3 regions of the Listeria grandensis genome follow, and region 1 is predicted to be linked to each of the others. Evidence: riboswitches for the same ligand, from Rfam matches in the RefSeq annotation. Region 1 holds a riboswitch; each other region holds the start of a gene.
What was found. Region 1 has a riboswitch for S-adenosylmethionine ahead of HCJ54_RS05265 (methionine ABC transporter ATP-binding protein). Riboswitches for the same ligand answer to the same signal wherever they lie in the genome.
Positions count from the first base shown of each region.

Region 2: it holds a riboswitch for S-adenosylmethionine, as region 1 does, so the genes downstream of both, HCJ54_RS14185 (methionine ABC transporter ATP-binding protein) here and HCJ54_RS05265 (methionine ABC transporter ATP-binding protein) in region 1, are expected to answer to the same signal.
Region 3: it holds a riboswitch for S-adenosylmethionine, as region 1 does, so the genes downstream of both, metX (homoserine O-acetyltransferase MetX) here and HCJ54_RS05265 (methionine ABC transporter ATP-binding protein) in region 1, are expected to answer to the same signal.

Region 1 covers NZ_JAASUG010000003.1:57,049-60,161, reverse strand. Annotated here, with positions in the region: gene HCJ54_RS05280 (HesB/YadR/YfhF family protein) at 1-19, shown strand, start outside; gene HCJ54_RS05275 (MBL fold metallo-hydrolase) at 147-1,262, shown strand; gene HCJ54_RS05270 (DUF3006 domain-containing protein) at 1,273-1,503, shown strand; SAM riboswitch class I at 1,582-1,692, shown strand; gene HCJ54_RS05265 (methionine ABC transporter ATP-binding protein) at 1,824-2,855, shown strand; gene HCJ54_RS05260 (methionine ABC transporter permease) at 2,839-3,113, shown strand, end outside.
Region 2 covers NZ_JAASUG010000013.1:58,410-61,522, reverse strand. Annotated here, with positions in the region: gene HCJ54_RS14190 (methionine ABC transporter permease) at 1-604, opposite strand, end outside; gene HCJ54_RS14185 (methionine ABC transporter ATP-binding protein) at 601-1,623, opposite strand; SAM riboswitch class I at 1,721-1,835, opposite strand; gene HCJ54_RS14180 (D-alanyl-D-alanine carboxypeptidase family protein) at 1,922-2,758, opposite strand; gene HCJ54_RS14175 (sensor histidine kinase) at 2,827-3,113, opposite strand, start outside.
Region 3 covers NZ_JAASUG010000001.1:523,398-526,510, reverse strand. Annotated here, with positions in the region: gene HCJ54_RS02230 (putative mucin/carbohydrate-binding domain-containing protein) at 1-581, shown strand, start outside; gene metX (homoserine O-acetyltransferase MetX) at 685-1,785, opposite strand; SAM riboswitch class I at 1,939-2,039, opposite strand; gene HCJ54_RS02220 (HdeD family acid-resistance protein) at 2,352-2,879, shown strand; gene HCJ54_RS02215 (LPXTG cell wall anchor domain-containing protein) at 2,925-3,113, opposite strand, start outside.

The DNA.
Region 1 (3,113 bases):
CTTTGAGAAAGTAAAATAATAGAGAGCGGGTCCCTGTTTTTGGGGCTCGTTTTTATTTTGTGGAAATCTCCCAAGTTGGCGTGCAGCTATTTACTCCTGACAATGATTCTGCTATTCTAAATGAAGAGAATTAGGGAGTTGAGATTTTGAAGAGATTAACAGGATGGGGCATCATCGCGATTTTTTTAATCGCACTTATTAGCGGATGCTCGAACAATACACAATCAAGCGTGACCGAAAATACATTGAAAGGAGCGAAGTTCACTTTTTTCGATGTGGGGCAAGGGGATAGCACGTTAATCCAAGCCGACGATGGAACAACTATATTGATCGATACAGGGCGCCATGACGATAATCGGATTATGACTTACCTTGAAAAAGCAGATATCCAGAAAATTGATTTGCTGCTTTTAACACACCCACATTCGGATCATATTGGCAACGCGGATAAAGTTATCAACCAATATAAACCGAAAGAAATTTGGATGGATGGACTTGTATTCAATAGTTCGATTTATGAGCGCGTCATTGACGCAGCGCTTGCATCCAATGCGAAATATAAAGAACCAAGACGCGGTGAAAAAGCGACATTTGGCCCGTTTGGAATTCAAGTATTGAGTCCAGATAAACTATCGGATAACGCCAATAATGACTCGATCGCGATCCGTCTGACTTACAAAGATGTGGCAGCTATTTTTACAGGCGACGCAGAGAAGCCGCGCGAACGTGAAATGGTGGATAGCGGTCTGGATTTGAACGCACAAATCCTAGATTTAGGACACCATGGCTCCTCTACATCGAATCAACCGTACTTTTTAGATGCAGTGAAGCCTGAGGTGGCAGTTTATTCTGCTGAAAAAGGAAATTCCTACGGGCACCCACATCGCGAAGTCATTCAGTGGTTGAAGGATCGTGATATTACAACATATGGTACAGACGTTGAAGGGACAGTCACAATTGAGACTGATGGCAAGCAAATTCACGTTGCAACGGAGAAGTCTGGAACACCGAAACCGGGGAATGAAACAGGCAAACAAACAGCGGAAGAACCAGGAGATGCAGTACCTGTCCCTGCTAAAATCAATGTGAATACCGCAACTGCCGAAGAATTGCAGTACCTTCCAAGCGTTGGGCCCGTTTTAGCAGATAAAATTATTGCAGAGCGACCATATCGCACCATTGATGACTTGAAAAAAATAAACGGAATCGGCGACGGCATTGTTAGGCAAATAAAAGAACAAGGCATTGCGACCGTGAAGTAGGTGAATCAACTTGAAAAAAGCGATTTTAGATCATATCGAGGATGGAAAAGCTGTTTTTCTACTAGAGCCTAATCAGCAAACCTGGACAATCCCACAAACAAAAGTACCAAAAAACATTCATGAAGGCAGTTCAGTCATCATCAATGGCACCACAATCACATTAGACGAGCAAACAACAAACAAAAATAAAGCCAGAATCGCATCCAAACTCGAGCAACTACGCAAAAAAAATGGACAATAAACAAATAACTTTTTCAAAAATGGTTGACAGTGTCCGAAATACACGATATAGTTATAAAAAATAAATAACGACGAACGCATTTTATCCAGAGAGGTGGAGGGATTTGGCCCTATGAAACCTCGGCAACAGATCAATTTTTTGATACTGTGCCAATTCCAACAAGCATTTTACGTGCTTGGTAGATAAGATGAGACGACAAAGACTGCATTAATATGGCTGTATAATTATTCGGTACATAGATGTTTGGATTAGAATCTCCTCTTATTAACTTAAGGGGAGATTTTTTTGTGGTAAAGTTGTGTAACTAAGGGAGTGAGAAAATGATTGAATTCAAAAATGTAACAAAAACATTCAAAAGCGGAGGAAAAGAAATAACAGCCTTGGACGGCGTGAGTTTGACCATTGAAAAAGGGGATATTTTCGGCGTGGTTGGTTTCAGCGGCGCTGGTAAAAGTACGTTGATTCGCACAGTGAACTTGCTAGAACGACCGACAACAGGCTCCGTTGCAGTCGGAGGCACAGACTTGACGACATTAAAAGCCAAAGAACTCCGTGCGGAACGAAAAAAGATCGGTATGATTTTTCAACATTTTAACTTACTAAACTCGAAAACCGTCTTCGATAATATCGCGATTCCACTGGCTTTAATACATACGAATCGTAAAGAACGCGAACAACGGGTGATGGAGCTTCTCGCCTTTGTGGGACTAGCAGATAAGGCTAAAAACTATCCAGACCAGCTCTCAGGGGGACAGAAACAGCGCATCGGTATTGCGCGGGCGTTAGCAACCAATCCTGACGTGCTCCTGTGTGACGAAGCAACAAGCGCGCTCGATCCTGAGACGACAGGCGCGATTCTCGAACTACTGCAAAAAATCAATAAAGAATACAATATTACGATTTTACTTATTACGCATGAAATGTCTGTTATTCGCGAAATCTGTAATCGAGTAGCCGTAATGGAAGACGGTAGAGTGATTGAAGAAGGCAAAGTGTTCGATATTTTCTCCAATCCGCAAAGCCAAACTGCTAAAAATTTTGTGAAAACAGTGATTAATGACGATATTCCAGCAAGTGCGTTAAAACTCATTCAGAATCATGATGCGACGGTTTGGAAATTTACATTTGTGGGGGAATCGTCTGGTAATCCACTGCTTTCTAATATTGCGAAACAATTCGATGTGAATGTCAGTGTGTTAAGTGGCAACATTTCTGAAATTCAGGCGATTGCGTTCGGGTACATGATTGTAGAGGTGACCGGGGAAGCAGAAGAAATTGCAAGCGCATATGCCTATGCCGCAACGCAAAATATCAAACTAGAGGAGGTGAGCGTTGATGGAAGTCACATCTGAGCAGCTGAGCACAGCATTTATTGAAACATTATACATGGTTACATGGTCGCTCCTGTTTGCTTGCCTTATTGGTATTCCACTCGGTGTCTTGCTCGTGGTTACTCGCAAAGGACATATTTTACAAAACACAGTGATTTTCAATATTTTAAACCCGATCATTAATATTTTACGCTCGGTACCATTCATTATTTTGCTTGTGGCATTGATTCCGGTGACGCGATTTATTGTTGATTCGAGCATTGGTGTGAAAGCAGCGAT
Region 2 (3,113 bases), on a different contig from region 1:
TAATAGTTGCTACTAATGTGACTGCTGGTTGAGCTCGTTGGAAACCTTCTAAATAAGCCGCGTTTCCGAGTCCGCCTGCACCGATAACACCCGCCATGGCAGTGAAGCCGACAAGTGATATCCCAGTCACGGTAATCCCTGAAATAATTGCTGGTAATGCTTCTGGTATTAAAACCTTGCCAATAATCGTGAACAGGTTGGCACCCATTGCTTTGGCTGCCTCAATCACGCCCTTGTCTACTTCACGAAACGCGATTTCGACCATTCTCGCATAAAATGGAGCTGCTGAAATTATCAAGGCTGGTAGTGCCGCTTTGGGTCCAATAATCGTGCCAACTAATGTTTTCGTCATTGGAAGTAGTAACACGATTAAGATAATGAATGGAATCGATCGGAAAACGTTGACTAAAATGGCTGTAATCCAATACGCCGTCCGTGAACCAGCATCCTTTTTGCGGTTGGTTAGGAATAAGACTAGCCCCAAAGCTAAACCTAGGAAGAAAACGGCGAACAGTGAAACGATCGTCATGTAAAGCGTTTCCTCTGTAGCTGCTTTCATCATATCCCAATCTACGTTTGCAAAATACCCTCCAGAATTGTTCATCCTTCAATCACTTCCGTTTCTATCTCAAGCTCGCGTAACCGTGTGATTGTGGCATCCACTTGCGATTTTTCACCTTGAATTTGAATGTATAAAGTCCCGTACGCCCCATTTTGCGTTTGCGTCAGGTTTCCATGTAAAATATTCAGTAACACCTGATTGTCTTGCGCTACTTGTGAAATAATCGGCTGTGTCGCTTGTCCACCAACAAAAAGTAGCTTCACCAGTTTACCTTCCGAGTAATTTTTAAGCAGCATGTGAATCAGTTCTTCCGTCTCGTCTGATTCCGTTACTTGGCGCACAAATCGCTGTGTCACGGACTCTTTCGGATGTTGGAACACTTCAATCACATCCCCGAGTTCGACTACGCGACCAGCTTCCATCACCGCTACCCGATTGCAGATTTTGCGAATAACGTGCATTTCATGAGTAATCACGATGATCGTCAAGTTCAAACGACGGTTAATATCCAACAACAGTTCTAACACTTCATCCGTTGTTTGCGGATCGAGCGCGGATGTTGCCTCATCACACAGCAGTAATTTCGGATTATTGGCAAGCGCCCGAGCAATCCCGACACGTTGCTTCTGACCGCCACTTAATTCCGACGGATACGCATCTTCCTTGCCCTCTAAACCAACAAGGCGGATTAATTCGTTCACTCGAAAGCGTCTTTTCTCCCCTCTAACTCCAGCTATTTCTAGCGGGAAAGCAATGTTATCAAAGACGGTTCGCGACCAAAGTAAGTTAAAATGTTGAAAAATCATTCCAATCTGCTGGCGCGCCTTACGCAATTTACTTCCTCTAATTTCTGAAATAAATAAATCATCGACTTCGACGGTACCTTCTGTTGGCAACTCCAAACCATTAAACATCCGAATCAGCGTACTCTTTCCAGCACCTGAATACCCTACCACGCCAAAAATCTCGCCTTCTGCAATATCTAAATTGACATCATCTACAGCTCTGACATTATTTTTGCGTGTTTTATACTCTTTTGCAACGCTTTTAAGCCTAATCAAAGTAAACTCCACCCTTATTTATTTTTCTTAATCAAAAAACCTCCCCCCGCCAAATTGAGCGAAGAAAGGTGTAATTACATGCATAATTTACGCTTTTCTCTCATCTCTCAAAGCTTTACGCTCTGTATGATTTAGCACCTTGCAATGGGCTTTTCGTCCACTTAGGTTGCTGGGTTTCTTTGGGCATATCCCTCCACCACTCTTGATAAGATTAATTTTCCGACGCAAACCGCGCTTACGTCTTGTGTTTATTAATATTACATGTTTTTAGTCGGATTTGTCAAGATTCAGTCAATATTTATTTTGAAAAACCGTAATCCATCAATTTTTCGACTGCTTTTGCGCGCGCGCCGTCTGTTTTACTTCCAAGTGTAATCGCAATAACTCGTTCACCATTTTGTATGGCTGTGGCAATGAGGCAATAGCCTGCCTGATCGGTAAAACCAGTTTTAAGACCGTCCATTCCATCTACCGAGCCTTTTTCCAGAACTTCGTTCGTCGTATGTATTGTACCCCCTTTTTGTAAAACGTATTCTGTTTGTGAAGTAATACCGAGCACTTCTGGAAAATCCTGTATCAACCTCTTCGATAAAATCAACAGATCCTTGGCCGTGGATACCGATGTCTCACCAGCTTCGTCCAAACCACTAGCACTTCCATACTTCGTCTCACTAGACATCCCGATCGCCTTAGCCTTTGCATTCATATTCTTTATAAAATCGGTACCATCTATGCGCTCAGCCAGTGCCTCAGCGGCGTCATTAGCCGACATAATTAGCATCGCTGCAAACAAATCTTGCACCGTATAATTTTTTGTCCCTGTTTGTGCGTATAAGCTCACAGCGCGAGGATCATCTAGACGCTTCAGTGGTAGTACTTCACTCCATGAAATCGTCTTTTTATGGACGGCCTCGAGCACTAAATATGCAGTCATTAATTTCGCTAAACTGGCAATAGGAACCACTTCATTTTCTCCCTGTTTGAAAATGGGCTCCTCGCTTTTCGTATTAATAACCAAGGCACTAGTTGCTTCAATCTTTGGCGTAGCGCGAATACCCTCACCCCAAAAAATAAAAAATAAAATAGAAATAATCGTTAAACAAGCTAAACATAAAATTATCGTTTGTTTTTTCATGATTTCCCCTCCTGGTTTCATTTTAACTAACAATGGTAAACCAAGAGTTAAGAAATCAGAAAGAAACTTTAAAGATTGCTGATTGGCAACTGCACAGTGAAGGTTGTTTTTCCTTTTCTACTCGTAGCCGTGACCTGACCGCCGTGGCGCTCGACAATGGACTTCGCAATCGCAAGACCCAGCCCCGTTCCCGATGTCGTCCGATTTTTATCCACTTTGTAAAATCGGTCAAACAATTGTGGTATATCGCCAGCTGGAATCTCTGCGCCATAGTTGGACACTTCAATAACTGCCATGCCAGCCTCACTCTTGGCACTAATGTCAATCTTTTTACCACTCGCACCATATCTAAGCG
Region 3 (3,113 bases), on a different contig from region 1:
AAGTACTCAAAAAAATCAAGTTGGAAGAAGGCTATTACGTGATTATCGAACATTTAGAAGGCATTAGTAGACTGAAATTGGCAACGGATAATATACTGCAAAGCCCACTAGCAAAACAAAATGTATATCAGGTAAGTACGAATGGATTAGTGAAGAAAAGCATTCAAGACATCCCAGTCCCATCCAGATTCACCAAAGAGAAAATATATAGCTCCAATCTTGCGTTTACCTTCAGAGGCCTTGGTAACGAACAATTTGCATCACTTATTCTGGATAAAGACAAAAATACACTACATCTTAATATCAAAGCAGTCAAGCCTCATGTGTATTTTTCTAGCACCTATGCAAGCATTGAGGTGAAAGATGCCTCAGGAAAAGTCGTATACACGAAGGACTTCATTGGTAATGAAACTCAAACAGCAGCATCATTAGATATCCCGATACATGATGGCTACACAATTCAAGTCAATCATCAAGAAGTAAGCAGACTTGTCGTGACAGATATTATTACAAAAGAAACCTACAAAGTGCAGACTGAAAATGAGTTTTTGGTAGAAAGAATTGGTTTGCTAAGAGACTAAAGAGAGCATGTAATCCATAAAGGTCGGATATACATGGTATCAAAATAAGCGTTGGTATCGAGAACTAATCCCAGATTAGCCCTTGATGCCAACACTTATTTTTTTATATCACACGCGAATGTTGCGTCAAAAAAGTACTAATAAGTGGATGAAATTTCTCAACTTCGACCAAAAAGGCATCATGCCCATAATCCGAATCGACCTCATAATAAGTCACGGGAACATCCCATTCTTTTAAAAGCTCATAATCTCGGCGCAAATCGTGAATCCGAAACAGCTGATCACTCGTCACGCCAACCAATAAATACGGAATCTGAATCGCAGTGAAAAGCGGTTTTTCATCCGCGCCATTCACCGTCACATCAAACAGATCAATCGCTTTCGTCAAGTACAGATAACTATTCGCGTCAAACCGTTCTACAAACGAATCCCCCTGATATTGCAAATACGACTCCACCTGGAAATGCTCTTTTGAGAATGCTCCTGGCGAAGAATCTGCCACTGTAAAGCGCTCAAATCGCTTCGAGAACAGCTCACTCGTACGATACGTCATCATTCCGACCATTCGCGCTGTCGCAAGCCCGCCCTCCGGTTGACCGACATAATTCCCATCATTGAAATCAGGATCATTCAAAATTGCCATTCGCATAATCAAATTATAGCCAATCGCCTCAGGACTTGCCGCAAGAGGAGATGCTAAATTAATCACACTTCCCGTTATTTCCGGATAATCAATCGCCCATTGCGTCGCCTGCATGCCCCCCATCGAACCACCAATAACCGAGACGACATGCACGACACCAAGCGCATCTAGCAATGCTTTTTGTACCTTAATAATATCTTTAATCGTAAAACCTGGAAAATGTAACCGATACTCGGCTCCCGTTTTGGCATCGATGGAGGAAGGCCCTGTTGTCCCACTACAGCCACCAAACACATTCGTACAAACAATGAAGTAATCAGCAGGATCCATCGTTTTTCCAGGCCCAATAAAATCATCCCACCAGCCAGCAACATCCGCCTCAAAATGTTTCGCAGCGTGTGCCGTCCCAGTCAGCGCATGTTCTAACAAAATACAATTATCTCGAGTCCCCGCAAGCTCTCCATACGTTTCAAAACCAACCTCAATCGGACCAATCGTTTCCCCATTTTCGAGTACTAATGGCGTCTCTTTAAAAAGTTCTATCTGTCTAAGCGTCCCCATGTCATCACCTTTTCTTTATCTTATAGTTTTAAAGCTGCTCTAGCGCAAGCGTTCCTTGCTAAATTCCTTATAAAAGGAACGAAAAAACCCTCTCAGTAAGCTTCGAAAAGCACTACTAGAGAAGGCTGAAAAGACAACGATTCATTAGTTAATAGCTTATCTTCGCATACATACAGCTGGAATTAGCACCGTGATTCACATATCCGGTTGCTAAGGTTTCACAGGGCCAGTCCCTCCACCTTTCTTGATAAGAAACATATTAAATTTATTCTATCATACAATTAAAAAGGAGTAGCTGTCAAGAGGAGTAGACAGATTTTTCGAAAGAATGATGCACCTATTATAAATTATGAACTTTTTAAGCAGTTGTGATTAAATTTCGTCTAAAAATGGTCCAAAAAACGATAAAACAACGCTTACATTCTGTTTTTCGATCGGGTATGTGTCTATAGATAGAAAAGATAAAATAATAAACAATACAATTATTGTTTTAACTGAGATAAATAGGGTAAAATAAGCAACGGAACCTAAAAATTCTAATCATAAAAAAGGAAGTGTTACATATCATGAAAACATTCACACGTATACTTGTCCTATTGGCAGGTATAGCAATGATATGTTTAGGAATCTGGTTTGTGTTCCATCCAGGTATTTCTTTACTATCATTCACCTTATTCATCGGAATCTTAATGCTAGTCGTTGGGGTATTCCAAATCATCCAATATTTCTCCAACCGTAGCGGACAAAAAGTCTCAGGTTGGATACTCGCAGAAGGGATTCTTTCGCTATTATTAGGTATTTTATTATTGGCGGACCAATTCGAAGGAACAGTGACATTAGTACTTGTCTTCGGCATGTGGGTCCTATTTGCAGGAATTATGCGTACAATCGGTGCCTTTGCCGCTAAAAATGAAAATGCACAAGGTTGGGGCTGGCTCCTAACACTCGGCATTTTAGGAATCGTTCTAGGTTTCATTGCCTTGTTCAACCCAATCGTTGGAGCAATTGGTATTGTGATCCTTGTAGGAACATTCTTCATTGTACAAGGTATCAACTGTATCGCAACGTTCTTCTTCGTTGGAAAACTAAAGTAATAAAAAAGACGAAAAATCTAACACAGATTTTTCGTCTTTTTTATATTAGCTACGTTTTCTAAGAACGGCTACTGCAATTCCTGAAATAAGCAGTCCGGCAAATACTAAACCAGACGTGCTTTCATCGCCAGTTTTTGGTAATGATTTAAGGTTTGTTGTTTTTGCTACAGTAGCTACTTTGATAGGAGCTTTTTTCACAACTTGAGTAATAGATGGTTTTTCAGCATTCTCAAC